3 regions of the Streptomyces sp. NPDC101152 genome follow, and region 1 is predicted to be linked to each of the others. Evidence: riboswitches for the same ligand, from Rfam matches in the RefSeq annotation. Region 1 holds a riboswitch; each other region holds the start of a gene.
What was found. A riboswitch is a leader RNA that binds a small molecule or an ion and turns the genes downstream of it on or off. The one in region 1 is predicted to bind cyclic di-AMP.
Positions count from the first base shown of each region.

Region 2: linked by a shared signal. The riboswitch ahead of ACIRVK_RS27800 (peptidoglycan DD-metalloendopeptidase family protein) and the one ahead of ACIRVK_RS03520 (transglycosylase SLT domain-containing protein) in region 1 are both predicted to bind cyclic di-AMP.
Region 3: linked by a shared signal. The riboswitch ahead of ACIRVK_RS32625 (M23 family metallopeptidase) and the one ahead of ACIRVK_RS03520 (transglycosylase SLT domain-containing protein) in region 1 are both predicted to bind cyclic di-AMP.

Region 1 covers NZ_JBIWPO010000002.1:211,965-221,985, forward strand. The annotation lists gene ACIRVK_RS03515 (HAD family hydrolase) at 83-886, shown strand; gene ACIRVK_RS03520 (transglycosylase SLT domain-containing protein) at 900-1,382, opposite strand; cyclic di-AMP (ydaO/yuaA leader) riboswitch at 1,386-1,576, opposite strand; gene ACIRVK_RS03525 (CocE/NonD family hydrolase) at 1,834-3,885, opposite strand; gene ACIRVK_RS03530 (peptide MFS transporter) at 3,896-5,398, opposite strand; gene ACIRVK_RS03535 (polyprenyl synthetase family protein) at 5,618-6,628, shown strand; gene ACIRVK_RS03540 (CHRD domain-containing protein) at 6,897-7,847, shown strand; gene ACIRVK_RS03545 (outer membrane lipoprotein carrier protein LolA) at 8,121-9,359, shown strand; gene ACIRVK_RS03550 (ABC transporter ATP-binding protein) at 9,441-10,021, shown strand, end outside.
Region 2 covers NZ_JBIWPO010000025.1:18,689-28,709, forward strand. The annotation lists gene ACIRVK_RS27765 (rhodanese-like domain-containing protein) at 1-754, opposite strand, end outside; gene ACIRVK_RS27770 (DUF302 domain-containing protein) at 931-1,335, shown strand; gene ACIRVK_RS27775 (MBL fold metallo-hydrolase) at 1,934-3,160, opposite strand; gene ACIRVK_RS27780 (Glu/Leu/Phe/Val dehydrogenase dimerization domain-containing protein) at 3,377-4,555, shown strand; gene ACIRVK_RS27785 (hypothetical protein) at 4,605-4,931, shown strand; gene ACIRVK_RS27790 (TetR/AcrR family transcriptional regulator) at 4,941-5,561, shown strand; gene ACIRVK_RS27795 (SGNH/GDSL hydrolase family protein) at 5,599-6,384, opposite strand; gene ACIRVK_RS27800 (peptidoglycan DD-metalloendopeptidase family protein) at 6,833-7,759, opposite strand; cyclic di-AMP (ydaO/yuaA leader) riboswitch at 7,764-7,923, opposite strand; gene ACIRVK_RS27805 (alpha-galactosidase) at 8,229-10,021, opposite strand, start outside.
Region 3 covers NZ_JBIWPO010000035.1:30,553-40,573, reverse strand. The annotation lists gene ACIRVK_RS32635 (M16 family metallopeptidase) at 1-1,369, shown strand, start outside; gene ACIRVK_RS32630 (M16 family metallopeptidase) at 1,366-2,754, shown strand; cyclic di-AMP (ydaO/yuaA leader) riboswitch at 2,958-3,121, shown strand; gene ACIRVK_RS32625 (M23 family metallopeptidase) at 3,135-3,899, shown strand; gene ACIRVK_RS32620 (GntR family transcriptional regulator) at 4,089-4,781, shown strand; gene ACIRVK_RS32615 (HPr family phosphocarrier protein) at 4,922-5,203, opposite strand; gene ACIRVK_RS32610 (GNAT family N-acetyltransferase) at 5,402-8,224, shown strand; gene ACIRVK_RS32605 (DUF5998 family protein) at 8,268-8,864, shown strand; gene ACIRVK_RS32600 (alkaline phosphatase family protein) at 8,864-10,021, shown strand, end outside.

The DNA of each region.
Region 1 (10,021 bases):
GGAGTTGGTCTGGCCGCGGTGAACAGGCCGGTCGACCGGTTTGGGATGAGTCGGGGGCGTGTCCGGTCCGTATTCTCTGATCATGGCCGCACCCACCGCATATGCCCTCATCGCCACCGACTTGGACGGCACTCTTCTTCGAGGCGACGACACCCTGTCCGACCGGTCCCTCGCCGCTCTCGCGCGCGTGACCGGCACCGGTGCCCGACACCTCGTGGTGACCGGCCGGCCGGCCCCGAGAGTGCGGACGCTCCTCGACGACCTGGGCAGCGGGGGGCTCGCGGTGTGCGGACAGGGCGCGCAGGTGTACGACGCCGGCGCGGACCGTCTGCTGTGGTCCGTCACCCTGGACCGGGAGCTGGCCGAGACCGCCCTCGGCAAGATCGAGGCCGAGGTGGGCCAGGTGTACGCGGCCGTCGACCAGGACGGCGTCGACGGGCTCACACTCATCGAACCCGGGTACCTGATGCCCCACCCCACGCTGCCCGCCGTACGGGTCGAGCGGCGCGACGACCTGTGGTGCGAACCCATCAGCAAGGTGCTGTTGCGCCATCCGTACCTGTCCGACGACGAGTTGGCGGCGACGGCCCGTTCGGTCGTCGGCTCGCTGGCCACCGTCACGATGTCGGGACCCGGGACCGTCGAACTCCAGCCCTGCGGCATCACCAAGGCGACGGGCCTCGCGCTGGCCGCCGGACACCTGGGTCTGGGCCCGCACGAGACCATCGCCTTCGGCGACATGCCCAACGACATCCCGATGTTCGACTGGGCCGCCCGCGGCGTCGCGATGGCCAACGCGCACCCCGAACTCAAGGCCGTGGCCGACGAGATCACCCTGTCGAACGAGGACGACGGCATCGCCGTCGTCCTCGAGAGACTCTTCTGAAGCGTTGGCCGGCTCAGTAGGCGCCGTACACGTTGTCGATCGAGCCGTAGCGCGCGGCCGCGTAGTTGCAGGCGGCGGTGATGTTGGCAACCGGGTCGTACGGGTCGTACGAGGTGCCGGCCACGTGGTACGCGGCGAACGTCGGGTCGATGACCTGCAGCAGGCCCTTCGACGGCGTGCCGCGGAGCGCGTTCGAGTCCCAGTTGTTGATGGCGAGCGGGTTGCCCGAGGACTCGCGGATCACGTTGCGGTAGATGCCGTTGTACGAGCCGGGAATCCCGTGCTGCGCCATGACGTGGAGGGAGGCGCGGATCCAGCCGTCCAGGTTGTTGGCATAGCCGAGCGAGGAGGCGGTGACCACGTTGGTGGTGGCCGCGGAGGCGCTGGTCGCGCCGATGACCGGGAGGGCGAGGACGGCGGCGCTCGTGCCGATGACGGCGAGCTTGCGGACGATGCGGGACGTTCGGGTACGGCGGTGCTGAACGGCAGCAGACATGACGAGGTTCCTCTCCGTCGCCTGCGAGGTGAGCTGTCGGGTTCGGGCGGGAGATGCCCGGCCGCACCGCCGTACGGCGGTGCGACTTCACCCCGAGCCGTCCCGAATGCCCACAGACATCCGGTCCGGCGGCCTACCTGGTTCCCCCGCTCCTGCCGTGCGTTCTCGGTTGGTGGTTCGGGCGGCGGCAGGATTCGGCGTCCGCCCGACAGGCCGGGAACGTATGCGAGAGCACATGCCCGGAACAAGTGCCGGATTCACACATCACCCCTATTGACCTTGATCGGAGGCGTATGGGGTGCTTGATCCTTTGCTGTTGCCAAGCTTCAACTGACGCTTGGGCAAAGGCGTACCGGTCGAAATGCACCCGAAGTGCGGATCATGCTCCGGCGTGAGTCAAGTCACTGGTGAAGACAAGAGCGGCAATTCGGGCAATGACCTCAACTCGCCCTCAACCGGCCGTGCGTGGAATCCGCTTCTCCCAGGTCCGGTGAAAGGTCACTTCGTTGCCTTCCGTGCAAATCACCTCATTGGAGGTGAAAAACGCCTCCGCGTCGCAGGTGACCTCGGAGCGCGTACGGATCGTCGTCTCCCAGGGCAGGTCCGGCCGGTGCAGCCGGATCGACCAGTCCGAGCGGGTACGGGCCGACAGGGGATCGGCCTCCCGGATCGTGTACGTCTCCAACGCGTCCTCCGTGAACTCCAGGCCGTCGGGGTACACGCGCGTGCCGCCGTAGCGCGGGTCGACCTCCAGGCGCCACTCGCCCTTGGCCACGTCCCGCACGACCAGCCGTTCGGGGCGCGGTTCGTCCAGCGTGACGGGGGAGTTCACGCCGAGCGGTCCGGCCTGCTCCGGCTCCTCGAAGGTGATCGCCGGCTCGTCCGACGCACGCGCGCGTACCGGAAGTTCCAGCGCACTGCCCGCCGGGTCCAGGGCGAAGCCCGCCTGCGAACCGGGCTGCGGCCAGATCCACGGCCAGTACGCGGAGGAGACGGCCAGCCGGATGCGATGGCCGGCCGGGAAGGCGTGTCCGATGCCGTTCAGTTCGAAGTCGACGTCCTCGGTGGCGCCGGTCGGCCAGGGGAGGTTCCTGTCGCGGCCGTGCCGCGCCGAGAGGTTCAGCACGCCCCGAGTCACCAGGGTCGAGGCGCCGTCGGGTGCGACGTCGCAAACCCGTACGGCGATCTGACCGCGTGGCACCTCCGAGGTCACCCGCAACCGCACTCGCGGGCGGCCCAGCACCCACGTCTCCTCGGTCACCGCGAAGTCGAAGCAGACCGACCGCCCGTCTTCCTCGCGCTGGTCCGGCGGGAGATCGGCATCGTTGCCGAAGGGGAAGAAGCGGCCGGCGTCGGTGCCGGTGTGCTGGGGGGAGCGGACGGGGACGGGGGTGGTGTGTGACACACCACCGTTCGGATCAGTGGCATGTGACACAGCACCGTCCCCGAGCCCGTACGACACCACCCTCACCCCCGGCGAAGGCCAAGCCCCCTCCCCCACCCACCGCCCCGGCAGCACCCCGTACACCGTCGCCGGGCGGTGCGAGTCGCTGATGTACGCGCGCAGCAGCGGTTCCTCCATCGCCCCCGGGTCGGCCCCCTTCAGCCAGTGGTCCCACCAGCGCAGGGTCTCCTGGAGGAAGCCGATCGCCGGGCCGGGCGGCAGGCCGCGGTCCGGGTACTGGTGCGACCAGGGGCCGATCAGGCCGCGCACCCGGTCCGCCGGGAGGTGTTCGACCAGGCGCAGCACCGTGTCGCGGTACGGGTCGTGCCAGCCGCCCACCGCGAGGACGGCCGCCCGGATCGCGCCGTAGTCCTCGCAGACGCTGCCGTGGCGCCAGTACTCGTCCCGTGTCTGGTGGGCCAGCCAGGTGTGGATGAAGGGGTCGATCGTCTCGAGGCGCCTCAGCCACATCTCCCGCCAGACGGGGCCGACGTACAGGGGGTCCGGCGGGCGGGCGGCGAAAGCGAGCATGGTCGCCGCCCATGCGTGCATGTCCACCGCGAGGACGGAACCTCCCATGTAGTGCACGTCGTTGTCATAGCGGTCGTCCGTTGAGCAGACCGTGACGACCGCCTTGAGCGGTTCGGGCGCGAGGGCCGCGATCTGAAGGGAGTTGAAGCCGCCCCAGGAGATGCCGAACATGCCCACTTTCCCGTCGCACCAGGGCTGCGCGGCGAGCCAGTTGACGACCTCGACGCCGTCGGCGAGTTCCGTCGCCGAGTACTCGTCGCCGGGGATGCCCTCGCTGTTGCCGTGGCCCCGGATGTCGACGCGGACGGAGGCGTAGCCGTGGCCGGCGTACCAGGGGTGGCGCTGGTGGTCGCGGGGCGCGGTCCAGTCGGAGAGGCGATAGGGGAGGTATTCGAGGAGCGCCGGTACGGGCTCGTTCGTCAAAGGGCGCCACACGCGCGCGTACAGCAGTGTGCCGTCCGTGAGGGGGATCCAGGCGTCCTCGTGGGTCGTCTCGTGCGGGAAGGACGTACGGATGTGCGGGCTCATCGCGGTGACCTCAGTGGACGGGGTGCATCGTGCGGCGCAGCCAGGGCGCGGCGGCCGCCACGGCCAGGCCGGCGGCCACCGCGATCGCGCCGTTGACGCCGAAGTAGGCGGGCTTGGAGACGTCGTCGTACAGCTTCACGGTCTGGGCCTGGATGCCGTTGGCGAGGGCGAGGGACAGGAACCAGAGGGACATGGTCTGGCTGGCGAAGACGGCCGGGGCGAGCTTCGTCGTGGCCGACATGCCGGAGGTCTCCAGCAGGATGTCGCCGAGGCCGAGCAGGAGGTACGAGCCCACGATCCACCAGGCCGACATCAGGTGGTCGTCGGATCCGTGCCCCGAGGTCGGCAGAGCCATCAGCAGGAACGACAGGCCGCCCAGGACGACGCCGATGGCGATCTTGTTGGAGGCGTGCGGCTGGCGTTGGCCCATGCGCACCCAGAGGGCGGCGACCACGGGCGCGAGAGCGACCTCGAAGGCGCCGAGCGCGGAGGCGTACCAGCTCGCCGGGAAGTCGAAGCCGAGGATGGCCGTCTCGGCGTTCGTCGAGGCCAGCAGCATCATCGTCGAGTAGGCCTGGAAGAGGATGAAGTTGAAGACGGTGGAGGCCAGGAAGAGGACGACGTACGGGCGCAGCCGGCCGCGTTCTGCGGGCGTCACGCGCGCGTTGGTGAACATCACCGTGAAGTAGGCCACCGGGGCGATCACGGAGACCAGCGTGAGCACATCGACGAAGCGGCCCATGGTGAGCCGGCCGGCGGCGCCCAGGACGACGGCGACCGCCGCCACGGTCACCAGGCCCGCCACGATCAGGCGGATCGCGCGGCGCATGGCGTCCGGGGCGAGGGCGAACTCCGCCGTCCGCCTGCGCCCGGCCAGGTGACGGCGGCCGGCGACGTACTGGACGAGACCCAAGGTCATCCCCACCGCGGCCGCCGAGAAGCCCCAGTGCCAGCCCTTGTGGTCGCCGAGCCAGCCGGTGATCAGCGGGCCCGCGAAGGCGCCGATGTTGATCGCCATGTAGTAGAGCGCGAAACCGGCGTCGCGGCGTTCGTCGGCGGTGCGGTACAGCTCGCCGACCATGGTGGCGACGTTCGGCTTGAGCAGCCCGGTGCCGGCGCTGATCAGGCCGAGGCCCGCCCAGGTCATGGTGGAGGTCGGCACGGCCATGGCGTAGTGACCGCAGGCGATCAGCATGCCGCCCCACAGGACCGCGCGGTAGGAGCCCAGGATGCGGTCGGCGAGCCAGCCGCCGGCGACGGAGACCAGGTAGACGAGGGTGCCGTAGGCCGCGGAGACGGAGGCGGCGGTGCCGGCCGACATGCCCATGCCGCCGTGGGCGAGGGTGTCGGCGAAGTAGAGCACCAGGATGGCCTGCATGCCGAGGAACGAGAAGCGCTCCCAGACCTCCAGGCCGGAGAGGGTGAGCAGGCCCTTGGGCTGACCGAGGAAGGCGTGGTCGTCCTCGGGGGGAGGCCGGCTGCCGGGCTCGGCGTCGACTTCTGTTCGGGACACGGGCCGTGCTTCCCTCCCGACCGACTGCCCAGGTCGGTACATATCAGTTCATATCAGGTGATCAAAAACATACCGGTCGTGATCCGATACCGCCCGGCCTGGACGGGTGGGCGGCATCGGTGATCGAAAGGTGACCGGATACGCTGACTTGAGTGATGGCAGCGACCTATCGACAAACCGCGTAACCGCCCATAGACACCAGCAGACAGGAGACCCCTCGTGACCGTCGTCGGGCCGTTCGGGCTGAGCGTGCGGGACCAGGCTCTCGAAGCCGATGTCCAGGCCGGATTGGCGGCCGTCGAGGAGGGCTTGCTCGAAGCAACCAAGAGTGAGGTCCCCTTCATCACGGAGGCTGCCCAGCACCTGGTGCGGGCGGGTGGAAAGCGCTTCAGGCCGCTCCTTGTGATGCTTGCTGCCCAGTTCGGCGATCCGTATGCGCCCGGTGTGGTGCCGTCGGCCGTGGTGGTGGAGCTGACCCACCTCGCGACGCTCTACCACGACGACGTCATGGACGAGGCGGCGGTGCGGCGCGGGGTCGACAGCGCGAACACCCGCTGGGGCAACTCGGTGGCGGTGCTGACCGGCGACTTCCTCTTCGCGCGTGCCTCGCACATCCTGGCCGACCTCGGACCGGAGGCGGTCCGGGTGCAGGCGGAGGCGTTCGAGCGGCTGGTGACCGGGCAGATCCTGGAGACCGCGGGCCCGCAGGACGGCCGCGACCCGGTCGACCACTACCTGGACGTGCTCGGCGGCAAGACGGGATCGCTGGTGGCCGTGTCGTGCCGGTTCGGGGCGATGATGTCGGGCGCCGACGAGACGGTCGTGGACGTGCTGACGCAGTACGGCGAGCGGCTCGGGGTCGCCTTCCAGCTCGCCGACGACGTGCTGGACATCGCGTCCGACTCGCACGAGTCGGGCAAGACGCCCGGGACGGATCTGCGCGAGGGCATCCCGACACTGCCCGTGCTGCGGCTGCGGGAGCGGGCCGAGCGGCTCGGGCTCGCCGAGGACATCGCCCTGTGCGAACTGCTCGACTCCGACCTCACCGACGACGCGAAGCACGCCCGGGCACTCGCGGGGCTGCGGGCACATCCCGCGCTGGAGCAGGCGCGGCGGGACACGGTGCGGTACGCGGAGGAGGCGCGCTCGGCGCTGGCTCCGTTGCGGGAGTGCGATGCGAAGGCAGCGCTCCTGGAACTGTGCGACGCGGTGGTGCACCGGGCGGGCTGAGTCGCCCACCGCCCCCTGCCCACATGGCGACCAGCGGTCCTGCCCCTTCGCCCCCTGGCCGGGGGCGAGGACTCTGCCCTCCCCTCGGCCCTGAAAGGCATCTTCCGAGCGCGGCGGACCGGCTAGAACGGACGGGCTGAGCCACGCCTTCGAGGCGATGTGGCACGCATCACAAACTTGGACTGAATCCAGTCTGAGATCCCTTCCGTACTCACACCCAGAAGGCCGACGCAGGGGGTGTCGGCCGATCTACGGGGAGAACCGCATCATGGGCAAGAACACGACGTTCCCGAAGCGCCGTCAGGGCCTCGTCGCCGCCGCCGTCGCGGTGGCGGCCGCCGTCGCCGTCGCCGCCACCACGATTCCCGCCGCCGCAGCCGGCGGCCACGGCACGACCGGGGCGACGATCCTCGCCGCCAGTCTGCGCGGCGCCAACGAGGTGCCCGTGGCCGGCGGCCCGGCCGCCGGGGACAAGGACGGGGCAGCGCTGGAGTTCATCAAGGTCGAGGGCGACAAGGTGTCCGTCGCCGTGACCTGGCACGGCACCGGCCGGCCGACCATGCTCCACATCCACCAGGGCGCCAAGGGCACCAACGGCGGAGTCAAGATCGACTTCAGCAGGCTGATCGGCAAGAAGGCCAGGCGCCACAGCCTCACCGGCTCCGTCAAGGTCGACGACCCGGCGCTGCTCGACGCGCTGAAGTCCGACCCCGGATCCTTCTACGCCAACCTGCACACCGCCGCGTTCCCGGGCGGAGCCGTCCGCGGCCAGCTCCACAAGGTCACCGTGGCCGCCTTCGACTTCCGCGACGCCCTGCACAACTTCCAGGCGTCCGTGGTCAAGGGCCGGCAGATCTACGAGTGCAAGCCGGCCGCGACCGGCGGCTACGCCTTCGCCCAGCGGGACGTGCGCGCCCTGCTCGGCGGTGGCATCCGGCACTCCTTCGTCGCGCCCAACTCCGGTACGCCGCAGTGGGTCGCGCCCGACGGGAGCGCGGTGACCGGTGCCGTCCTGACCAAGACCCCGAACGGGGACGGCAACATCCCCGAACTCGACCTGAAGGCAACGCAGTCCGGCAAACACCGGGGGCTGCTCGCCGGCACCGCCGAGATCCTGCGGCTCAACACCGTCGGCGGAGTCGCTCCGGCCGGAACCTGCACGCCGGGTGCCGTCGTCGGTGTCCCCTACCACGCGGACTACGTGTTCCTGCAGCGCTGAGGCGGTCATTGACGGCACTTCCGGGGGCGGCGGCTCTCCCTGTCACACCCGTACCCCTACGGGTCGGGGGAGCCGCCGCCCCCTCGTGTCATACCCCAGTCGTACGCGGAGTTGGCTCTGGGGTTTGACGCTTCTCTCCGGCCGATTTGGTCAACTGGTAACCACGGAAAACACCACTCCTCACCGATTCGGGTGAGAATGGCGGCTTGAGGTGGAAGACGAGTGGTCTCAGGCAAGTTGGAAGCCGCCGCCGACGACGGAGGTAGCGCACACATGGCACCGTACGAATCCGACGACAGCTCGATCGCCGGCGAGGCCGACGACCTGCGCGCGGGAAGGCGCAAGGCCGCGCGGTACGTCGTCCCGGTCGCGGTGGTGGGGGTGGCGGCGGCGACCATCGGGCTCGTCCCGGCGCTCGCCAACTCCGGTGACCCCAGCCTGCCGAAGATCAGCGCACAGCAACTCATCGAGAAGATCGCCAAGTCGAACGTACAGCAGCTGTCCGGCACGGTGAAGATCAGCACGGATCTGGGCCTGCCGAACCTGGGCGGCCTGGAGAGCAGCCTGACGTCCGGCGCGATGGGCCGCTCCGGTGGCGGGTCCTCCGCCGACCCCACCGCCAAGCTCACCGCGCTCGCGACCGGCACGCACACCCTGCGCGTCGCCGCGGACGGCCCGGACCGGCAGAAGCTGTCGCTGCTGGAGAACGCGGCGGAATACAGCGTCATCCACAACGGCAAGGACGTCTGGGGCTACGACAGCCAGTCGAACGCGGTCTACCACAGCACCGCGCCCGACAACGCCGCCGCGCAGAAGAAGGAACAGGCACCGGCGACACCCGACAAGCTCACCAAGGACGCCCTCAAGGCGGTCGACAGCACCACCTCGGTGACGGTCCAGGGCACCGCCCAGGTCGCCGGCCGGGACGCCTACCGACTGGTCATCAAGCCGAAGGACTCGGGTTCGACGGTCGGTCAGATCACCGTCGCCGTGGACTCGAAGACGGGGCTCCCGCTGAAGTTCACGCTGACCCCCTCGAGCGGCGGTGCCGCCGTCATCGACGCCGGCTTCACCCAGATCAGCTTCGCCAAGCCGGCCGCCTCGACCTTCGACTTCAAGGCGCCCAAGGGCGCGAAGGTCACCGAGGGCAAGCAGGGCAGGCCGGGCAAGCTCGCGAACGGCGGCGAGGAGGGCAGGCTGAAGGGCGCCGAGAAGAACGGCAAGCCGGGCAAGGACCAGGGCAACGGTCCCAACGGCATGAAGGTCATCGGCAAGGGCTGGGACTCCATCGCGACCTTCGACACCGGCGGCAAGGGCATCCCGTCCGGCTCCAAGGCCGGGGGCCAGTTCGGCGGCTTCCTCAACTCCCTCGGCGACAAGGTCAGCGGCAAGTTCGGCTCGGGCACCGTCTTCAAGACCCGGCTGATCAACGCCCTGATCACCGACCACGGCAAGGTCTACGTCGGTGCGGTCAGCAAGGACGCTCTGGTGAAGGCGGCGAACGCGGGCTGACGGGAACCCTGCGTGGCGACTGCTCGTCCTCACTGTGAGTAGTCGCCGCGCGACGGGTACGAGCACGAATCGAGGGAGCCGATGGACGAGGCGTCCGCCACGGAGCCGGATCGTGGTGAGCCGGGTGACAGCGTCATCGCCACCCGCGGGCTCACCAAGCGCTACCGCGGCGGACAACTCGCCGTCGACCGCCTGGACCTGACCGTCCCGACAGGCAGCGTCTTCGGCTTCCTCGGTCCCAACGGCTCGGGCAAGACCACCACCATCCGCATGCTGATGGGCCTGATCGAGCCCACGTCGGGCACGGCGCGCGTCCTCGGCCGTCCCATGCCGAGGGCCACCCGCGCCGTCCTCCCGCACGTCGGGGCGCTCATCGAGGGCCCCGCCCTGTACGGCTTCCTCTCCGGTCGCGACAACCTGGTCCGTTACGACGCCGCGGATCCGACCGCCGACCCGCGCACCCGGCGTGTCCGTGTCGCGTCGGCGCTGGAGCGGGTGGGGCTGACGGCGGCGGCCGGCAAGAAGGCCAAGGCGTACTCCCTGGGCATGAAGCAGCGGCTCGGGCTCGCCGCCGCCCTGCTCCAGCCGCGCAGGCTGCTGGTGCTGGACGAGCCGACCAACGGACTCGATCCGCAGGGCATGCGTGAGATCCGTTCCCTGGT
Region 2 (10,021 bases), on a different contig from region 1:
GCGGCGGGGTCAGGTCGACGGGCGCGGGTCCGGCGGCGTTGGCCGGGCCCATGTGTGTGTAGTAGGCGGGCACGTCGTCCAGGCCGGCCAACAGGTCGGCGACGAAGGTGTCGACGTCCCGGGTAAGGGCCTCGTTGGACACCTTCTCCTTGCCGATGGTGGTGTCGCCGCCCTCGGCCTGGGAGGAGGAGCAGAAGCTGCCGAAGCCGTGCGTGGGCAGCGCGGCCGTCTCGTCGGGCAGCTCGGCCGCCAGCCGGTGCGCGGAGGCGTGCTGGGCGCGGGCAAGGCCCTCGGTCAGCCGGGGCTCGACCAGGTCGGGGCGGCCGACGGTGCCGATGAGCAGCGAACCACCGGTGAACGCCGCGACCACCGTGCCGTTCTCCTCCAGGACGTAGGAGGTGTGGTGCGGGGTGTGCCCGGGGGTGGCCAGCGCGCGCAGGATCAGGCCGGCGCCGGTGTCGATCTCCGTACAGTCGCCGTCGCGCACCGGTACGCGCTCAAAGGAGACGCGGGCCCCGGCGGGCACGAGGTAGGCGGCGCCCGTGATCCGGGCGAGCTCCAGGCCGCCGGTCACGTAGTCGTTGTGCACGTGCGTCTCCACAACGTGGGAGATCCGCACCCCGCGCCGAGCGGCTGCTTCCAGCACCCGGTCGAGGTCACGCGGCGGGTCGACCGCGACCGCCGCCCGCTCACCGCCCGCCAGGTAGCTCCGATTGCCGAGCCCCGACACCTCGATCGTGTCGACGAAGAACACGAGGTACTCCCTTCAGTGCAGATTTACCCCAGGGGGTATATCTTCGACGGTAGCATGAGTACCCCGGGGGGTATTTTCAAGGACAGGGAAGCCCGCGGAAAACAACTCCCGAGTACCTCGCACATCGGCTGGACACCCGTCCCGCACCACTCGAGCCGACAAGAAAGGCCATCGCCATGCGCTATGACCGCACCGTGCACCTCGACACCGACTTCGCCACCGCCGTGGAGCGCGTCCGCGACGCCCTCGCCGCCCAGGGGTTCGGCATCCTCACCGAGATCGACGTCACCGCCACCCTCAAGGCCAAGCTCGACCACGACATGGAGGACTACGTCATCCTCGGCGCCTGCAACCCGCCCCTCGCCCACCGCGCCCTGGAGACCGACCGCTCCATCGGCCTGCTGCTGCCCTGCAACGTCGTCGTGCGCCGCGACGGAAACCACACCGCCGTACAGGCCCTTGACCCGAACACCATGGTCGCCCTCACCGAACTCGACGCCCTGCGCCCGGTCGCCGAAGAGGCCACCCGCCGCCTCGACTCCGCCCTCGCCTCACTCACCACACCCGGCGCGAAGTGCTGAGCAGGGGCGCGGCCCTCACGGAAACCGCGTCGCGGGCAAGAGCGGCCCCAAGCCGGATAACCCCCGTGGTTCTGCAGGGCTTCATATACGGGTTCTCCACCGCACCCGCCTCGGGGACCCCCGGTCGGCCGACGGCGTCCGGCGGAGGACGTCGAACCTGAGGACGCCGCTCCTGACGGTCAGGTCACCCGACTTTCAGACGTTCCTCACCCGATGCGTCCCCGCGCGTGGGGACGTACGACTGCACAGCCTGGGGCTCCCACTCGACGGCCATGAGGACGACCTCACCCCCGGTCCCCTCCTCGGCGCACTCGGCCAGCCGCGTGGACAGCCGACCCAGGCACGCATCCGGCGCCAGAGTGGCCAGGCCGTCCGGAGCACGTCCACCAGCGGGTGCCCGTCCCGGCCCTCTGCTATGCGCCAGTCACCTTCACCCGAGCAATCACCCCTCTACGGGGCATGGAAGGCAGCGGCCGGTACTCCCACGCCTTCTCCTTCTGCAGCCGCGCGGACCCATGGATCGTCCGAAACGCTTGCAGCCGCTCAGCTTCCGACATGACCGCCAAGGCATCCCTCACACACCTCAGCTCGTCCATGATCAGACCTCGCCCACAAGATCGAGATCCTCACGAGCCGGCTTCACGGCGAGCGCGGGGACCGGCCACTCATGGTCAGGCACGTACCCCACACCCCGCCACCACGGCTCGACGGGCAGCACCCCGGCCGGCTCGAACGGCTGCCCCGGCACAGGAAGCGCGACCGCCTGCCCCACCGCATCAGCAGCGGCCTTGGTCCACTCACCGGGCTCGGCCCACGGATGGAAGGCCAGGTTGAAGGTCCCCCAGTGGATCGGCAGCAGCACACCACTGGGCTCGCCTTGCTGCAGGTCAAGGTGCGCTTGGACGCCCTGGACAGGGCTCATGTGAATGTCCGGCCACGCGCCCGGAACCGGCGCAGAGTCCGTGTGGTTCTTGGGCCAGAAGTCGGAGTACGCGCCGATCTGGATCATCGTGGCGTCGAACGGGCCGTGCTCGGCGCCGATGTCCTTGAAGCCCTCGAAGTACCCGGTGTCGCCGCTGTGGTAGATCCGGTGCTCGGGACCGGCGACGGCCCAGGACGCCCACAGGGTGTGCTGGGTGTTGCGCAGGCCGCGCCCGCAGAAGTGGCGGGCCGGGGTGGCGGTGAGGGTCAGGCCGCCGACCTTGGTCGCCTCGTGCCAGTCCAGCTCGCGGATCCGGTCGGCGCAGACGCCCCAGAACTCCAGGTGTTCGCCGACGCCCAGCGGGACGGCGAACACGGTGTCCGTGCCCGCCAGCGCCTTGATCGTGGGCATGTCCAGGTGGTCGTAGTGGTCGTGGGAGATGACGACGACGTCCACCGGACCGAGCGCGGCGAGCGGCAGCGGTACGGGGTGCAGCCGCTTGGGGCCGGCGAAGGGGACCGGGGAGCAGCGCTCTCCCCACACGGGGTCGAAGAGCACCCGGTGTCCGTCGATCTCGGCGAGCACGCTGGAGTGCCCCATCCAGGTCAGCCGCAGCCCGGTGGCCGGCGGGCGCGCGATGTCGGCGAGCGTGGTGCCGTGGACGGGGATGTTCCCGCTGGGGGCGCGCCGGGGTCGTTCGTCCTTGTCGAAGAAGACCTTGGCGAACTCCGTCAGGGAACCTGACGGCCGGGTCCGGGCGACGCCTCCGGGGTTCTGGAAGACGCCGTCCTTGAAGTGCGGCGATCTGCGGATGCGTGCCAGCCGCTCACCGCTCGGGTCCGCGCCGAAGGCCGCGGGCTGCAGCGCGCGGAGCCCGGAGCTCAGGGGACGGAAACCGGACACGGTACCTCCAGGTGGAGTCGGTGAGGCAGTCCATTATGGGTGCCCCTTCCGACAACACCGGGCTCGTCCGAGTCCTGCCGGACGGTTTCCAAAGAAAGACCAAAGAAACCGGGGCTGTCATCGACCGTCGGGAGCCGGGCGGTGTTGCCGTTGACACGGCCGGGGCCGCTTCCGATACTGACCGGCAGTTCAGTAAAACGCCGCCGAGGAGACCTCATGACCGCCCCGCTGATGTCGCTCACCTGGACGGACCACGTCACCGGCCGTCAGGGTTTCCTGGTCGTCGACCGGCTGGTGCGCGGTGTCTGCAGTGGCGGGCTGCGGATGCGCCCGGGCTGCACCCTGGAGGAGGTCGCCGGGCTCGCGCGCGGGATGACCATGAAGGAGGCGCTGCACTACGACCCCGAGGGCCGCTACGTCCCGCTGGGCGGCGCCAAGGGCGGCATCGACTGCGATCCCCGGGACGCGGGGGCCTACGAGCTCCTGGTGCGCTATCTGCGCGCGATGAAGCCGTACATCGAGAGCTGCTGGACCACGGGCGAGGACCTGGGGCTGACCCAGGACCTGGTGGACCGGGCGGCCACCGAGGCGGGGCTGGTCTCCTCCATCCAGGCCGTGTATCCGCTGCTGGACGACGAGGCGGCGGCCCGTGAGCGGCTCGCGGACGCCTTCGCGGTCGAGGTGGACGGCATCGGGCTCGACGAACTGGCCGGCGGCTGCGGGGTCGCCGAGGCCGCATTGACGGCGCTGGACCGGGCCGGGGTGCCGTACGAGGGCACGCGGGTGGCGGTGCAGGGGCTGGGCACGATGGGCGGGGCCACGGCGCGCTTCCTCACGCACGCGGGGCTCTCGGTCGTGGCCGTCGCCGACATCAAGGGCACGATCCTCAACCCGGCCGGCCTGGACGTCGAGGCACTGCTGGCGGCGCGCGACGCCTACGGCACCGTGGACCGTGCCGCACTGCGCCCGCAGGACCGTGAACTGCCGGGCGAGGCCTGGCTGTCCGTCGACGCGGAGGTGCTGGTGCCGGCGGCCGTCTCGTACGCGATCGACACCGTCGACCAGGAGCGGATCACCGCCCGCTGGATCGTCGAGGCGGCCAACATGCCGGTGCTGCCGGAGGCGGAGGAACTGCTGGCCGCGCGCGGGGTCACCGTGCTGCCGGACGTGGTGGTCAACTCCGGTACGAACGCCTGGTGGTGGTGGACGCTGTTCGGTGACATCGGTCCCGACGCGGACGAGGCCTTCGCCCACACGCGGCGCTCGATGCGGGCGCTGACCGAACAGATGCTCTCCCGCGCGGAGGCCGACGGGACGACCCCGAGGGCGGCCGCCCACGCCATCGTGGCGGACCGGCTGCCGGTCATCGCGGAACGGTTCGGCTGGTACCGGTGACCCCCGGCGGCACGGTCCTGGTTCCGCGGGCCGAGTAGGGTCGGCCGGCGTGGCCGTTCGACTGTGTTGTCTGCTGTGGGCCAGGCCCGGTGCGGCCGAGGCCCTCATCGTGTACGAGGACAAGGTGCTGGCGCTGCTGGGCGAGCACGGCGGACGTGTCCTGCAACGGGCCCGCACCGACGGCGCCGAGGGCGGGCCGGACGAGATCCAGCTGATCGAGTTCGACTCCGGGACCGGCTTCGACGCCTTCATGGCGGACGAGCGGCGCACCGCCCTGGCCGGCGAGCGCGACGCGGCGATCGCGCGCACCGAGCTGTACCCGGTGGAACTCGTCGAGCAGCGGTCTCACCCGGCATCGCCGGTGGCTACGGAATAAGGTGACCGCGTGGCGAGAGTGCGGTTGAGCGTGGCGGAGCGGCGCGAGGAATTGCTGCGGGCGGCGATCGAGCAGATCGAGGTGCGTGGCGTCGCGGCGGTCAGGATCGCCGACGTGGCCTCGGCGCTCGGCGTGAGCAACGCGCTCGTGCTGTACCACTTCTCCACCAAGGAGAAGCTGGTCGCCGCCGCCTTCACCTATGCGGCCGAGGACGACCTGGCTCATCTGCGCAAGCTGCTCGGCCGGCGCACCACGGCGCTGCGGCGGCTGCGCTCGGCCGTGCGCTGGTACGCCCCGACCGGTCAGGCCAAGGGCTGGCGGCTGTGGATCGAGGGCTGGGCGGCGGCGCTGCGCGAACCGGCGCTCCAGGAGGTCACCCGCGACCTCGACCGGCGGTGGAAGGCCGCGCTCGCCGAGGTCATCGCGGAGGGCGTGGCCGCGGGCGAATTCCGCTGCCCGGACCCGACGGCAGCGGCGCTGCGCCTGACGGCCCTGCTGGACGGGCTCGCCGTGCAGCTGACGTCGTACCCGGGCGCCGTGTCGCGGGCCCGCGCCCAGGAGTGGGTGGACGAGGCCGTGGCCCGCGAACTGGGCCTGGAACGGGCGGAGTCGACCGCATCAGAGGGGTGAGCGTCCCCCGTCCCGCGCCGGGGGACGCCCACCGCCCTCACGCCACCGAGGCGATCCGCATCTTGATGTCGTCCGGCGACAGCGTGCCCTTCGCCGTGACGTGGTCGCCCGAGGACTCGCCGCGCAGCCGGCGCCCGATCCACGGCACCAGGTACTCGCGCGCCCAGTGCACGTCGTCCCGCCGCACCTCGAGGGTGCCGCGCGGCGGCAGCGGCGGCCAGGGCTGGTCGGGATCGGCCGGCACCTCGAGGCCGAGGACCTGGCCGGCCCGCAGCGCCACGCGCGTGTGCCCCTCGGGCGAGAGGTGCAACCGGTCGTCGTCCCAGGCCCTGCGGTCCTGGACGGTCCTGAGGGACCACAGGTCCAGCACGGGGCAGCCGTACCTGTCGGCGATGGCCCGTACGTGCCCGTTGTAGGTGGCGATCTTGCCGCGCAGGTGCTTGAGCACGGGCACGCCACGGGTGTCGAAGCCCGTCGTCACCATCACGGTGCCGGCGGCCCGGGTGAGCGTCGCCACCGCCCGCTCGAAACGCTCGGCGACCTCGTCCGGGTCGGTGCCGGGCCGGATGATGTCGTTGCCGCCGGCACAGAAGGAGACCAGGTCCGGCGCGAGTTCGACGGCCCGCGGGACCTGGTCCGCCACGATCTGGTCGAGCAGTTTGCCGCGCACGGCGAGGTTGGCGTAGGAGAAGTCGCCCTCGGGGCGCCGGTCCGCGAGCAGCACCGCGAACCGGTCCGCCCAGCCGACCATCGCCCCGTCGGGACCGGGATCTCCCACGCCCTCGGTGAAGCTGTCCCCCACCGCGACGTACGACCCGATCACTGCTCCGCTGTCTCTGCTGTCACTTTTCGAATCGTCTGCCACGGCGGCCATGATTCACCTTCGAATGTGACCTACGCGACCGTAGGAAAGGGTTGACGGGCGGTGAGATAAACCACTGCCAAAGGGTTCACCAAGACCGGAATACCCCTCGGATCAGGGATGTTGACGGGTGAACCGCCAGACCCTGAAGTCGCCCGTTGTTCCACCAGCGGACCGTCGAGCAGTCGGAGACGATCCGGACATGGTTCGTTGCCGAGGCCGTGCCGGAAGTCGTCGTGGGCGAGGAGCCGGCCGCGATGGCGGGGTACGGCGCTCGCCGCGGCCGCGGGGGACGACCCGTGCTGTCGACACCGCCTGACGCCCCGCCACACGACCGCAACACCGAAGGCCGGACCCGGGGATCGGGGTCCGGCCTTCGGCGGCGTGTCGGGCGCGTGGTCGGCGGGGGCTAGCCGACGGCGACGCCCTTGGAGCGGAGGTAGGCGACCGGGTCCACGTCGGAGCCGTAGTTTGGCGTGGTGCGGATCTCGAAGTGCAGGTGCGGACCGGTGACGTTGCCGGTGGCGCCGGAGAGGCCGAGCTGCTCGCCCGGGGTCACGCTCTGGCCGACCGAGACGGAGATCTGGGAGAGGTGGCCGTACTGGGCGTAGTAGCCGTCGGCGAGCCTGATGACGACCTGGTTGCCGTACGCGCCGCCCCAGCCGGCGGTGACGACGGTGCCCGCGCCCACGGCCTTGACCGGGGTGCCGGTCGGGACGACGAAGTCGACGCCGGTGTGGTAGCCGCTGGCCCACATGCTGCCGGCGACGTGGTAGCCGGTGCCGATGGTGCCGCCGGTCACGGGGAGGTTGAAGCCGGTGGCGGTCGACGCGACGGCCTGGGTGACCTTCGGGGCGGAGGAGGCGCTCGACGAGGAAGAGGAAGCGGAAGAGGACGACGCGGCGGAGGGGGACGCGGACTTGGTGGTGGCGGTCGGCGTCGCCCCGCCGTCGAGGGTGAGCTTGAGGCCCGGGTGGATCAGCGACGGGTCGGCGCCGACAGCCTGGCGGTTGTCCGCGTACAGCTTGTGCCAGCCGCCCCGGACGTGCTGCTCGTCGGCGATCTTCGAGAGGTAGTCGCCGGCCCGGACCGAATAGGTGCGCACACCCCGATGGTTGGCGGCGGTCTTCTTTTCGGTCGCCTTCTTACCGACGGCCGGAAGGGACTGGACGGCCTTTTCGGAAACCGACCGGGGGGCGGACTGCGCGGTGGCCGCATGGGCGCCGGTGGCCCCCATGAGCGGCAGGGCGAGAGCGGCGCCGCCGGTTCCGGCGACGGCGATGGAGCGGGTGAAGCGCTTGGGCTTCGGGCGGCGGTGCTTACCCTTCGCGGGCATGGCGAATTCCTCTCCGTCGCCTGCGAGGTGAGCTGTCGGGTGCGGGCTGGAGATGCCCGGCCGCGTTTTTTCGGCGCGGCTTTACCCCTAGCCGTTCCGGAGACCGGAACAGGCGTCGTACCTGTGGGTCCCCCGCTCCTGCCGTTCACGGGTGAGTTGTGCGGGCTCCGGGCGGCGGCAGGACTGGGCGTCCGTCCGGATTGGTGGCGAACGTAAGCGACCAGGACGCAGAGGGACAAGCGCCGGTTCCCGTGGAATGCGTTTCCGTAGATCGACTGCCGGAATTCACGGTCACCCTCCGTGAATTACCGAACGTCCACATCACCCGAACACCCTTGAAGAGCAGATGAATTACGTGAACATGACGTGCAACGCACCGTCACGGATATGACGCTCCTCACGTGACGGTGCTCCAGCATTTCCCATTCCAGAGCGAGTTGGAATGAAGCCAGCAATTCGGACAGAAGGCTCAGATGCGGCGCAGCCGGATGACTGTCGCATCGAGGTCGCCGCGCAATCCGGTGACCAGTCCGTGATGCGACAGAACGGCCCCTCGATGAATTTCGCCCGTTTCAGGGCATTCGTACGACGCGGCCGGGTCGAGCCCGCGCAGCCGCAGGGCCGGTACGGGTTCTCCGTAACTCTGGGCCTGGAGCCAGGCGAGGACGACGGTTTCGTTCCCACGCACGTACTGCACCGCGCACAGGCCGCCCGTCGGGGGCCGCAGCCGGTGGAGGTCGCCGTGCTGGACCAAGGGGCGGATCTCCTTGTAGAGGCTCACCCAGTCGCGAGCCTCGGCGAGCTCCTCCTCGGTCCACTGGGTGAGATCCCCGCCGACGCCCAGCACGCCCGCCATGGCGCTCACGAACCGGAAGCGCAGCGAGCTGACCCGGCCGTTGAGCTGGGTGTTGGGACTGTCGGTGACCCAGGCGGCCATCACCCGCGCGGGATGGATCTGACTGAAGCCGTGCTGGATGGCGAGCCGGTCGAGCGGGTCGGTGTTGTCGGAGGTCCACACCTGGTCGGTACGGCTCATGATGCCGAGGTCGATCCGGCCGCCGCCGCCCGAGCAGGACTCGAAGGCGACGTCCGGGTGGGCGGCCCGCAGCCGGTCGAGGAGGGCGTACAGGGCGCGGACGTGGTCGACCCACAGGCGCTGCGGGTAGGGGTCGCCGGGCCAGCCCGCGTCGGTGAAGCAGCGGTTGAAGTCCCACTTCACGTAGTCGATCGAGGCGCTGGACAGCAGGGCGTCCAGTTGCTCCCAGAGGTACTCCTGGACGTCCTCGCGGGCCAGGTTCAGTACGAGCTGGTTGCGGAACTCCGTCCGCTTTCGTCCTGGTTGGTACTGCACCCAGTCGGGGTGGGCGCGGTAGAGGTCGCTGTCCGGGTTGACCATCTCGGGCTCGACCCAGATGCCGAACTGCATGCCGAGCGCGTGCACGTAGTCGGCGAGCGGCGCCAGGCCCTTGGGGAAGCGGTCGGGGTTGGGGGTCCAGTCGCCGAGTCCGGCGCGGTCGCTGGTGCGCTTGCCGAACCAGCCGTCGTCGACGACGAACAGTTCGACGCCGATGGCCGCGGCACGGCGGGCGAGCACCCCCTGCTGCTCCTCGGAGATGTCGAACTCGGTCGCCTCCCAGGAGTTGAACAGCACCGGCCGGTCCCGGTCGGCGTCGGGGATGACGTAGGCACGCTGGTAGGCGTGCCAGGCCCGGCTCGCGCCCCCGAATCCGCCTTCGCTCCACAGGCCGGCGAAGACGGGCGTGGTGTACGACTCCCCCGCGGCCAGGCGCAGCAGCCCGGAGTCGTCGTAGCCGGCGCCGCCGGTGATCTGCACGCGCGCGTCGGGGAGTTGCGCGACCGCGATCCGCCAGGAACCGGACCAGCCGAGCGCGCAGCCGTAGACCTCGCCGCGCTCCTCGGTGGCGTCCGTGTCGAGGGCGACCCAGGGCAGGTGCTGGTGGCCGGTGTGGCCGCGGCGGCTGCCGATGACCTTCTCGCCATGGGTGAGCGGCGCTGCGGTCAGCAGGGACTCGGCGGCCCAGCGGCCGTGCAGCTGGGACAGCCGCCAGCCCTCGCGGTCGGGCAGCGTCCAGGTGGCGGCGTCGGCGCGCAGCAGTTCCAGGGGCGCGGGCCCCTCGTTGTCGAGGGTCACCCAGCGTTCCACCACGTCGCGCCGCATGCGGTAGTGCAGCGTGACGAGGAGCCCGCCGTCGCGGAAGCGCAGCCGCAGGTGGTCGCCCTCCGCCTCGTACGCCTCGAAGC
Region 3 (10,021 bases), on a different contig from region 1:
CCAGGCAGGCACCGGGGGCCTGACAGCGACCGAGCACCGCCTGGCCAACGGCCTGCGCGTGGTGCTCTCCGAGGACCACCTGACCCCGGTCGCGGCGGTGTGCCTCTGGTACGACGTCGGCTCCCGGCACGAGGTCAAGGGGCGTACCGGCCTGGCTCACCTTTTCGAGCACCTGATGTTCCAGGGCTCGGGACAGGTCAAGGGCAACGGCCACTTCGAGCTGGTGCAGGGCGCGGGCGGTTCGCTCAACGGCACGACCAGCTTCGAGCGCACCAACTACTTCGAGACCATGCCCGCCCACCAGCTGGAGCTCGCGCTGTGGCTGGAGGCGGACCGGATGGGCTCGCTGCTCGCCGCCCTGGACGAGGAGTCCATGGAGAACCAGCGGGACGTGGTCAAGAACGAGCGCCGGCAGCGCTACGACAACGTTCCCTACGGCACCGCGTTCGAGAAGCTGACCGCCCTCGCCTACCCGGAGGGCCACCCCTACCACCACACCCCGATCGGCTCGATGGCCGACCTGGACGCGGCGACCCTCGAGGACGCGCGCGCGTTCTTCCGTACCTACTACGCACCCAACAACGCCGTCCTGTCGGTCGTCGGCGACATCGACCCCGAGCAGACGCTCGCCTGGATCGACAAGTACTTCGGCTCCATCGCCTCGCACGACGGCAAGCCCGAGCCCCGCGACGGCTCGCTGCCCGAGGTCATCGGCGAGCAGCTGCGCGAGGTCGTCGAGGAGGAGGTCCCGGCGCGCGCCCTGATGGCCGCCTACCGGCTCCCGCACGACGGCACACGCGCGTGCGACGCCGCCGACGTGGCGCTGACCGTCCTCGGCGGCGGTGAGTCCTCCCGCCTGTACAACCGGCTGGTACGCCGGGACCAGACGGCCGTCGCGGCCGGCTTCGGCCTGCTGCGGCTGGCCGGGGCGCCCTCCCTGGGCTGGCTGGACGTGAAGACGTCCGGGGACGCCGAGGTGCGGGTCATCGAGGAAGCCATCGACGAGGAACTCGCCCGGTTCGCCGACCAGGGCCCGACGGCGGAGGAGATGGAGCGCGCGCAGGCGCAGTTGGAGCGCGAGTGGCTGGACCGGCTCGGCACGGTCGCGGGCCGCGCCGACGAACTGTGCCGGTTCGCCGTCCTGTTCGGCGACCCGCAGCTCGCCCTCACCGCCGTCGAGCGCGTCCTGTCGGTGACCCCGGAGGAGGTCCGGGAGGTCGCCGGGGCCCGCCTGCGGCCCGACAACCGCGCGGTGCTCGTCTACGAGCCGATCGCAGGAGAACCCGCCGAGGACGCCGATCCCCCCGAAGACCCCGAGGCCGAGGCCACGGTCGAAGCCGGCGACGACAACGAGGAGGCGGCCAAGTGACCGAGCTCGCCACGATGGACTTCCACCCGCAGCCCCAGGCCGGCGAGGCCAGGCCCTGGGCGTTCCCGGCGCCCACGCGCGGGGAGCTCGGCAACGGCCTGACCGTGCTGCGCTGCCACCGGCCCGGCCAGCAGGTCGTCGCCGTCGAGGTGCTCCTGGACGCGCCCCTGGAGGCCGAGCCGGCCGCCGTGGAAGGTGTCGCCACGATCATGGCGCGCGCCTTCTCCGAGGGCACCGACAAGCACTCCGCCGAGGAGTTCGCCGCCGAACTGGAGCGCTGCGGCGCCACCCTCGACACGCACGCCGACCACCCGGGCGTGCGCCTGAGCCTCGAGGTCCCGGCCTCGCGGCTGGTCAAGGCGCTCGGTCTGCTGGCCGACGCCCTCAGGGCGCCCGCCTTCGCCGACAGCGAGGTCGAGCGGCTGGTCCGCAACCGTCTCGACGAGATCCCGCACGAGCTGGCCAACCCCTCCCGCCGTGCCGCCAAGGAACTCTCCAAGGAGCTGTTCCCGGCGACCTCGCGCATGTCGCGCCCGCGCCAGGGCACCGAGGAGACCGTCGAGAAGATCGACGCGGCCGCCGTCCGCGCCTTCTACGACCGCCACGTCCGGCCCGCGACGGCCACCGCCGTGGTCGTCGGCGACCTCACCGGCATCGACCTGGACGCCCTCCTGGGCGAGACCCTGGGCGCCTGGACGGGCTCCCGGGCCGAACCCCGCCCGGTGCCCCCCGTCGCCGCGGACGACACCGGGCGCGTGATCATCGTGGACCGTCCCGGCGCGGTGCAGACGCAGCTGCTCATCGGCCGCGTCGGCCCCGACCGGCACGACCGCGTGTGGCCCGCGCAGGTGCTCGGCACGTACTGCCTCGGCGGCACCCTCACCTCGCGCCTGGACCGCGTCCTGCGCGAGGAGAAGGGCTACACCTACGGTGTGCGCGCGTTCGGCCAGGTCCTGCGCTCCGCCCCGGACGGGACCGGCGCCGCCATGCTCGCCATCAGCGGCTCCGTCGACACCCCGAACACCGGACCGGCGCTCGACGACCTCTGGAAGGTGCTGCGCACCCTCGCGGAGGGGGGCCTGACCGACGCCGAGCGCGATGTCGCCGTCCAGAACCTCGTCGGGGTGGCGCCGCTGCGGTACGAGACCGCGGCGGCCGTGGCGAGCACGCTGGCCGACCAGGTCGAGCAGCACCTGCCGGACGACTACCAGGCGACGCTGTACCAGCAGCTCGCCGCGACGGGCACCGTGGAGGCCACCGCGGCCGTCGTGAGCGCCTTCCCGGTGGACCGCCTGGTGACCGTCCTCGTCGGTGACGCGGCCGAGATCAAGGAGGCCGTCGAGGCCCTGAACATCGGTGAAGTGACCGTCGTCTCCGCCGAGTAGCGGCACGCGTGCGTGGCGGGGCCCTGGTGACGGAAGCGTCACCAGGGCCCTCGTATGTCCGAATTGAAGGAAATTTGAAGGAGAGTGGGCTGTTTGCCCTGTGGGATGCGCTACAAACTCCGTGATCCGTTTGGGAATTGAAAGTCGCCCCGCTTAGCGTCGTCCGGGCTGTCCGTCAGGCACCGCGCCGCACCCGCGGCACCGGACAGTCATCGCCGAGTCCCCGTACGGCGCGAGCCAGGGGAGCCGGGGACCCAAGTCAGTCCCTGGGGTGAATCGGACGCCCGCGCGTGCAGCGAGGGGGTCCGTAGGAGACCTTCCTGCTCCGAACCCGTCAGCTAACCCGGTAGGCGAGAAGGAAGGAAAGGACCAGCCTGTACATGGCGTTCATGTGCGCCACCGGGAAGCACCGTCTTCCCAGCCGGATCAAGCGTTCCACCGCCCACGCCGCAGGCGTCGCGGCCCTCGCCGCCACCGGCGTCGTCGGCTCCCTCGCGGCCCCCGCGCTCGCCGCCGACAACTCGGTCGAGCAGACCGGCCTCACCCCCGTCATCACCATCGGCGACTCGATCGCCGCCAAGATCGACGCCCAGGCCGCCGCGCAGAAGCAGGCCGCCGAGACGGCCGCCCGCAAGAAGGCGGCCGAGGAGGCCGCGCGCAAGAGGGCCGAGGCCGAGGCGAAGCAGGCCCGCGAGGCAAAGGCGCGCGCCGCCCGCGAGGCCGAGCGCAAGCGCCTCAACACGTTCGTCGCGCCGATCTCCGACTCGTACGTCTCCACGGGCTACAAGGCCAGCAGTTCGCTGTGGTCCTCCGGCAGCCACACCGGTATCGACTTCCACGCCGCCACCGGCACGACCGTCCACGCGGTCGGCTACGGCACGGTCGTCCAGACCGGCTGGGGCGGCGCGTACGGCAACCAGATCGTGATCAAGATGAACGACGGGACGTACACCCAGTACGGCCATCTGTCGTCCATCGGGGTCTCCGTCGGCCAGCAGGTCGCCACCGGCCAGCAGATCGGCCTGTCCGGCTCGACCGGCAACACGACCGGACCGCACCTGCACTTCGAGGCCCGTACGACCCCCGAGTACGGCTCCGACATCGATCCCGTCGCCTACCTGCGCTCGCACGGCGTGGACGTCTGACGAAGGATCGCGAGATCCCGTGAAGGCCCCGGCTCCCCGAGCCGGGGTTTTCGCCGTTTGTGCCGCCCCGCTGGCCAAAAAATATCCATGGATTCCGGTCCGCCGTCGGAAATTCCCGCCCATTGCAATAGAGTCACGGAACACACGTCAATGGTCGACGTTTCACGGGGATTAAGGCGGAGGTCGGACATGCGTATTCCGGCGCACTCGGTGTGCACGGCCATCCGGGACGACATCGTCGCGGGTGTCTACGAGCGCGGCAGCCGCCTCACCGAGGAACTCCTCGCCCGCCGCTACGGCGTCTCGCGCGTCCCCGTCCGCGAGGCCCTGCGCACCCTGGAGGCCGAGGGCTTCGTCGTGACCCGCCGGCACGCGGGCGCGTGCGTGGCCGAGCCGACCGAGCAGGAGGCCTCCGACCTGCTGGAGATGCGTCTGCTCCTGGAGCCGCTCGGCGCCTCACGGGCCGCCCAGCGGCGCACCGAGGCTCATCTCAAGGTGCTGCGCGGCCTGGTCAGGCTGGGCCAGGAGCGGGCCAGGAGGGGCAACAGCGAGGATCTGCGGTCCCTGGGGGCCTGGTTCCACGAGACGCTCGCCCAGGCCTCCGGCAGCCCCGCCATGACCTCGACGCTGACCCAGTTGCGCCACAAGATCGCCTGGATGTACACCGTGGAGGCGCCGGCCGACCCGGTCGAGTCCTGGGCCGAGCACGGGGCGATCGTCGACGCCGTGGCGCGCGGCGACGGCGAGCGCGCGCGGGCGATCACGGCCCTGCACACCGAGCGCTCCGCCGCGGCGCACCGGCTGCGTTTCGGCGCCCCTGAACGGGTGAACGGTGTGAGGAACTCGCAACATGCCGTAAACACGCCGAGCCTGCGGCATTAACACGAGCGCCGTATACAAAGAGAAGAGAATTCGCAGGGGGGTTATTCATGCTGCCCGTCGCGGAGAATTCTGCGGCCTGGGCGCGGGAAATGCGAAGGGCTCGCCCGGTAATTCGGACGAGCCCTTCTGTGGTGCCGTGATCAGACGGTCTCGGGAAGCTCCTCGAGCCCCTCGGCGACCAGCTTGGCGAGCCGGTCGAGGGCGGCGTCCGCGCCCTCGGCGTCGGAGGCGAGGACGATCTCCTCGCCGCCCTGGGCGCCCAGGCCCAGAACGGCCAGCATGGAGGCCGCGTTGACGGGGTTGCCGTCGGCCTTGGCGATCGTCACCGGGATACCTGCGGCCGTGGCGGCCCGGACGAAGATGGAAGCGGGGCGGGCGTGGAGGCCCTCGGCCCAGCCGACGTTGACGCGGCGCTCAGCCATGTGATGCTGCCCTTCGGTGTTCAGGGTTGTCTAGACCAGTTTCCCACAACGTGAAGCGTCTCCGGAGCGGACCTTCGTTCCGTCCGGGGTGAGTGGTCGGGCCGCGGCCTCGGCCCGACCTCCGTCCCTCGCACTGCTCGGTCGTCGTCCACAGACTGCCTCGCGCCGTTGTCGGACGCGAGCCGTAGTCTGGGGCCCATGCAGACCTCGTCGGACCGGCACGAGTACCCCGCCCACTGGGAAGCCGACGTGGTGCTGCGCGACGGCGGCACCGCGCGCATCCGCCCCATCACCGTTGACGATGCGGACCGGCTGGTCAGCTTCTACGAGCAGGTGTCGGACGAGTCGAAGTACTACCGCTTCTTCGCGCCCTACCCGCGCCTGTCCGCGAAGGACGTCCACCGCTTCACGCACCACGACTTTGTGGACCGGGTGGGACTCGCGGCCACGGTCGGCGGCGAGTTCATCGCCACCGTACGCTATGACCGCATCGGCGCCGACGGGCTGCCCGCCTCCGAGTCCGACGAGGCCGAGGTCGCCTTCCTCGTCCAGGACGCCCACCAGGGCCGCGGCGTCGCCTCCGCCCTCCTGGAGCACATCGCCGCCGTCGCGCGCGAGCGCGGCATCCGCCGCTTCGCCGCCGAGGTGCTGCCCGCCAACACCAAGATGATCAAGGTGTTCACTGACGCCGGGTACACCCAGAAGCGCAGCTTCGAGGACGGCGTCGTGCGCCTGGAGTTCGACCTCGAACCCACCGACCGCTCCGTCGCCGTCCAGCGCGCGCGTGAGCAGCGCGCCGAGGCGCGGTCGGTACGGCGGCTCCTGGTGCCGGGCTCGGTCGCCGTCGTCGGCGCCGGACGCACCCCCGGGGGCGTCGGCCGCGGCATCCTCGACAACATCAAGGAAGCCGGTTACGCCGGACAGCTGTACGCGGTGAACAAGGCGTTCCCCGAGGACCTCAAGGAACTCGACGGCGTCCCCGCCCACCGCTCGGTGCGGGACATCGACGGGCCCGTCGACCTCGCGGTCGTCGCCGTACCGGCCGAGCACGTCCCCGAGGTCGTCACCGAGTGCGGCGAGCACGGCGTGCAGGGACTGGTCGTCGTCTCCGCCGGGTACGCCGAGAGCGGCCCCGACGGGCGCGAGCGCCAGCGCGAACTCGTCCGGCACGCGCGCACGTACGGCATGCGGATCATCGGGCCGAACGCCTTCGGGATCATCAACACCTCCCCCGAGGTGCGGCTCAACGCCTCCCTCGCCCCCGAGATGCCCCGCCCCGGCCGCATAGGCCTGTTCGCCCAGTCCGGCGCCATCGGCATCGCCCTGCTGTCCCGGCTGCACCGGCGCGGCGGCGGCGTCACCGGCGTCACCGGCGTGTCGACCTTCGTCTCCTCCGGCAACCGCGCGGACGTCTCCGGCAACGACGTCATCCAGTACTGGTACGACGACCCCGACACCGATGTCGTCCTCATGTACCTGGAGTCCATCGGCAACCCCCGCAAGTTCACCCGCCTCGCCCGGCGCACCGCGGCCGCGAAACCACTGGTCGTCGTCCAGGGCGCCGGCTCCGCGCCGCAGGGGCACGCCGTACGGGCGACCCGGCTGCCGCACGCCACCGTGTCCGCGCTGCTCAGGCAGGCCGGGGTGATCCGGGTCGACACCATCACCGAACTCGTCGACGCGGGGCTGCTGCTGGCCCGGCAGCCGCTGCCGGCCGGGCCGCGGGTGGCGATCCTCGGGAACTCCGAGTCGCTGGGCCTGCTCACCTACGACGCCTGTCTCTCCGAGGGACTCAGGCCGCACCGGCCCCTGGACCTCACGACGGGTGCCACGGCGGGCGACTTCCACGCGGCGCTGCTTCGGGCCCTCGGCGACGACTCCTGCGACGCGGTGGTCGTCACCGCCATCCCGGCGATCGGCGAGGCGTCGGTCGCGGACGCCGAACTGGCGCAGGCACTGAAGTCCGCCGCCGACCAGGTCCCCGGCAAACCGGTGCTCGTCGTGCACGTGGAGCTCGGCGGGCTCGCCGAGGCGCTGTCGGCGGCGGTCAGCACCGCACCCGAGCCGGACGCCGCGGCCTCGGGCACCCGCAGGCTGCGCCCCTCGCAGCAACTGCCCGCCCCGGCACCGGCGCAGGCCCCCACCCCGGACGTCGGCCCCCGCCTCATCCCGGCCTACCCCGCGGCCGAGCGGGCCGTCCGGGCCCTCGCCGAGGCCGTGAAGTACGCCCAGTGGCGGCGCGAGGCCGCCGAGCCCGGCAAGGTGCCCGAGTTCGACGACATCGACGAGAAGGGCGCCGCGCGGCTCATCGACGGCATGCTCGCGCGCGGGCAGGGCCTCACCCTCGGCACCGAGGAGACGTACGAGCTGCTCGGGCGGTACGGGATCACCCTGCACAGGGCGATACCCGCGTTCACCCCGGACGACGCCGTCCGGGCCGCCGGCGAGCTCGGCCACCCCGTCGCCCTCAAGGCCACCGCCCCGCACCTGCGACACCGCGCCGACCTCGGCGGCGTCCGCCTCGACCTCGCCGACGAGGAGCAACTGCGGCGGGCGTACGCCGAGTTGACCGGCCTGTTCGGCAAGGCGGAGGAGCTGCGGCCGGTCGTGCAGGCGATGGCACCGCGCGGCGTCGACACGGTCGTACGGGCCGTCATCGACCCGGCCGCCGGTGCCGTCCTCTCCTTCGGGCTGGCCGGGGCGGCCTCCCAGCTGCTCGGCGACATGGCCCACCGGCTGGTCCCGGTCACCGACCGGGACGCGACCTCGCTGGTCCGGTCGATCCGGACGGCACCGCTCCTGTTCGGCTGGCGCGGCTCCACCCCGGTCGACACACCCGCGCTGGAGGAACTGCTGCTGCGGGTGTCCCGGCTGGTCGACGACCACCCCGAGGTCGTCGCGGTCACCCTGGAGCCGGTCGTGGTCGCCCCGCGGGGCCTGAGCGTTCTCGGTGCCTCCGTGCGCCTCGCGCCGCCGCCCGCCCGTGACGACCTCGGTCCGCGCACGCTCCCGGTGTACTGAACGACCCCTGAGCGGTGCCTCGCAGTCAGTGCGCCCCCGTAGGATGGACGCCATGGCCAAGACCAGTACGACGACCCAGGGGCTGCGAGCGGCGATCGAGCGCAGCGGCTACTACCCGGCCCTCGTGGCCGAGGCGGTGGAGGCCGCCGTGGGCGGCGACTCCATCCGGTCGTACCTGGTCCACCAGGAGACGACGTTCGACCAGAACGAGGTGCGGCGGCACGTGACCGTGCTCGTCCTCACCGGCAACCGCTTCATCGTCAGCCACACCGACGAGCAGGCCGCCGACAGCACCTCCCCGACGCCGTACGCGACGACGTCCACGGAGTCCGTGAAGCTCGGCCGGATCTCCTCGGTCGTGGTCAGCCGGGTGGTGGCCAACCCGGAGCAGTACACCCCGGGCACCCTGCCCCGCGAGGTCGTCCTGACCATCGGCTGGGGTGCCGTCTCCCGCATCGACCTCGAGCCCGCCGCCTGCGGCGACCCCAACTGCGAGGCCGACCACGGCTACACGGGCAACTCCACGGCGGACGACCTGAGCCTGCGCGTCAGCGAGGCCGGGGACGGCCCGGAGACCGTGCGCCAGGCCCTCATCTTCGCCCAGTCGCTCTCCGAGGCGACCGCGGACATCACCCGCTGATGACCCACCCCTCTCCCCGCGCCGCCCACGACCCGGGGCGCCCCGCACCCACCCCTCCCGACGCCGTCTGGGACGCCCACATCGAACCCCTGTCCGTCGACTCCGCGCCGCTGCCCGAGTACGGCAGCGGTTCGCTCGCCGACCTGCTGCCGACCCTGGCGGCCGGCATGGGCGTGCCGGGGACAGCGGCCGCGATCGCCGAGCTGGCGCCCGCCGACCGGAACTGCGTGTTCCTTATCGACGGCCTCGGCTGGGAGCAGCTGAGAGCACACCCCGAGGAGGCGCCCTTCCTGACCTCCCTGCTCGGCAGCTCCCGCGGCGGTACCGGCCGCCCGCTGACCGCCGGCTACCCGGCGACCACGGCGACCTCCCTCGCCTCCGTCGGCACCGGCCTGCCGCCCGGCGCGCACGGTCTGCCCGGCTACACCGTGCGCGATCCGGACACCGGCGTGCTGATGAACCAACTGCGCTGGCAGCCGTGGACGGCACCGCATGTGTGGCAGCCGTACCCCACCGTCTTCCAACGCGCCCACGAGGCCGGTGTGCACGCGGCGCAGGTGTCCTCGCCGACCTTCGAGAACACCCCGCTGACCAAGGTCGCGCTCAGCGGCGGAACGTTTCACGGGCGGCTGTCGGGCGAGGACCGCATGGATCTCGCGGCACAGGAACTGGCCGCCGGCGACCGCTCCTTGGTCTACACGTACTACGCGGAGCTCGACGGCGCAGGCCACCGCTACGGCGTCGACTCCGACACCTGGCGCGGCCAGCTCATGCACGTCGACCGGCTCGTGCAGCGCCTCGCCGAGCAACTGCCGCCGCGCAGCGCGCTGTACGTCACCGCCGACCACGGCATGCTCGACGTGCCCTTCGACGAACAGCACCGCATCGACTTCGACGAGGACTGGGAACTGCGCGCCGGCGTCGCCCTGCTGGGCGGCGAGGGCCGGGCACGTCACGTGTACGCCGTCCCCGGCGCCGCGAACGACGTGCTGACCTGCTGGCGCGAGGTGCTCGGCGAGCAGTTCTGGGTGGCCTCGCGCGACGAGGCGATCGCGGCGGGCTGGTTCGGACCGCGGATCGACGAACGGGTGTACGCCCGGCTCGGCGACGTGATCGCGGCCGCGTGCGACGACGTGCTGATCATCGCGTCCGAGCGG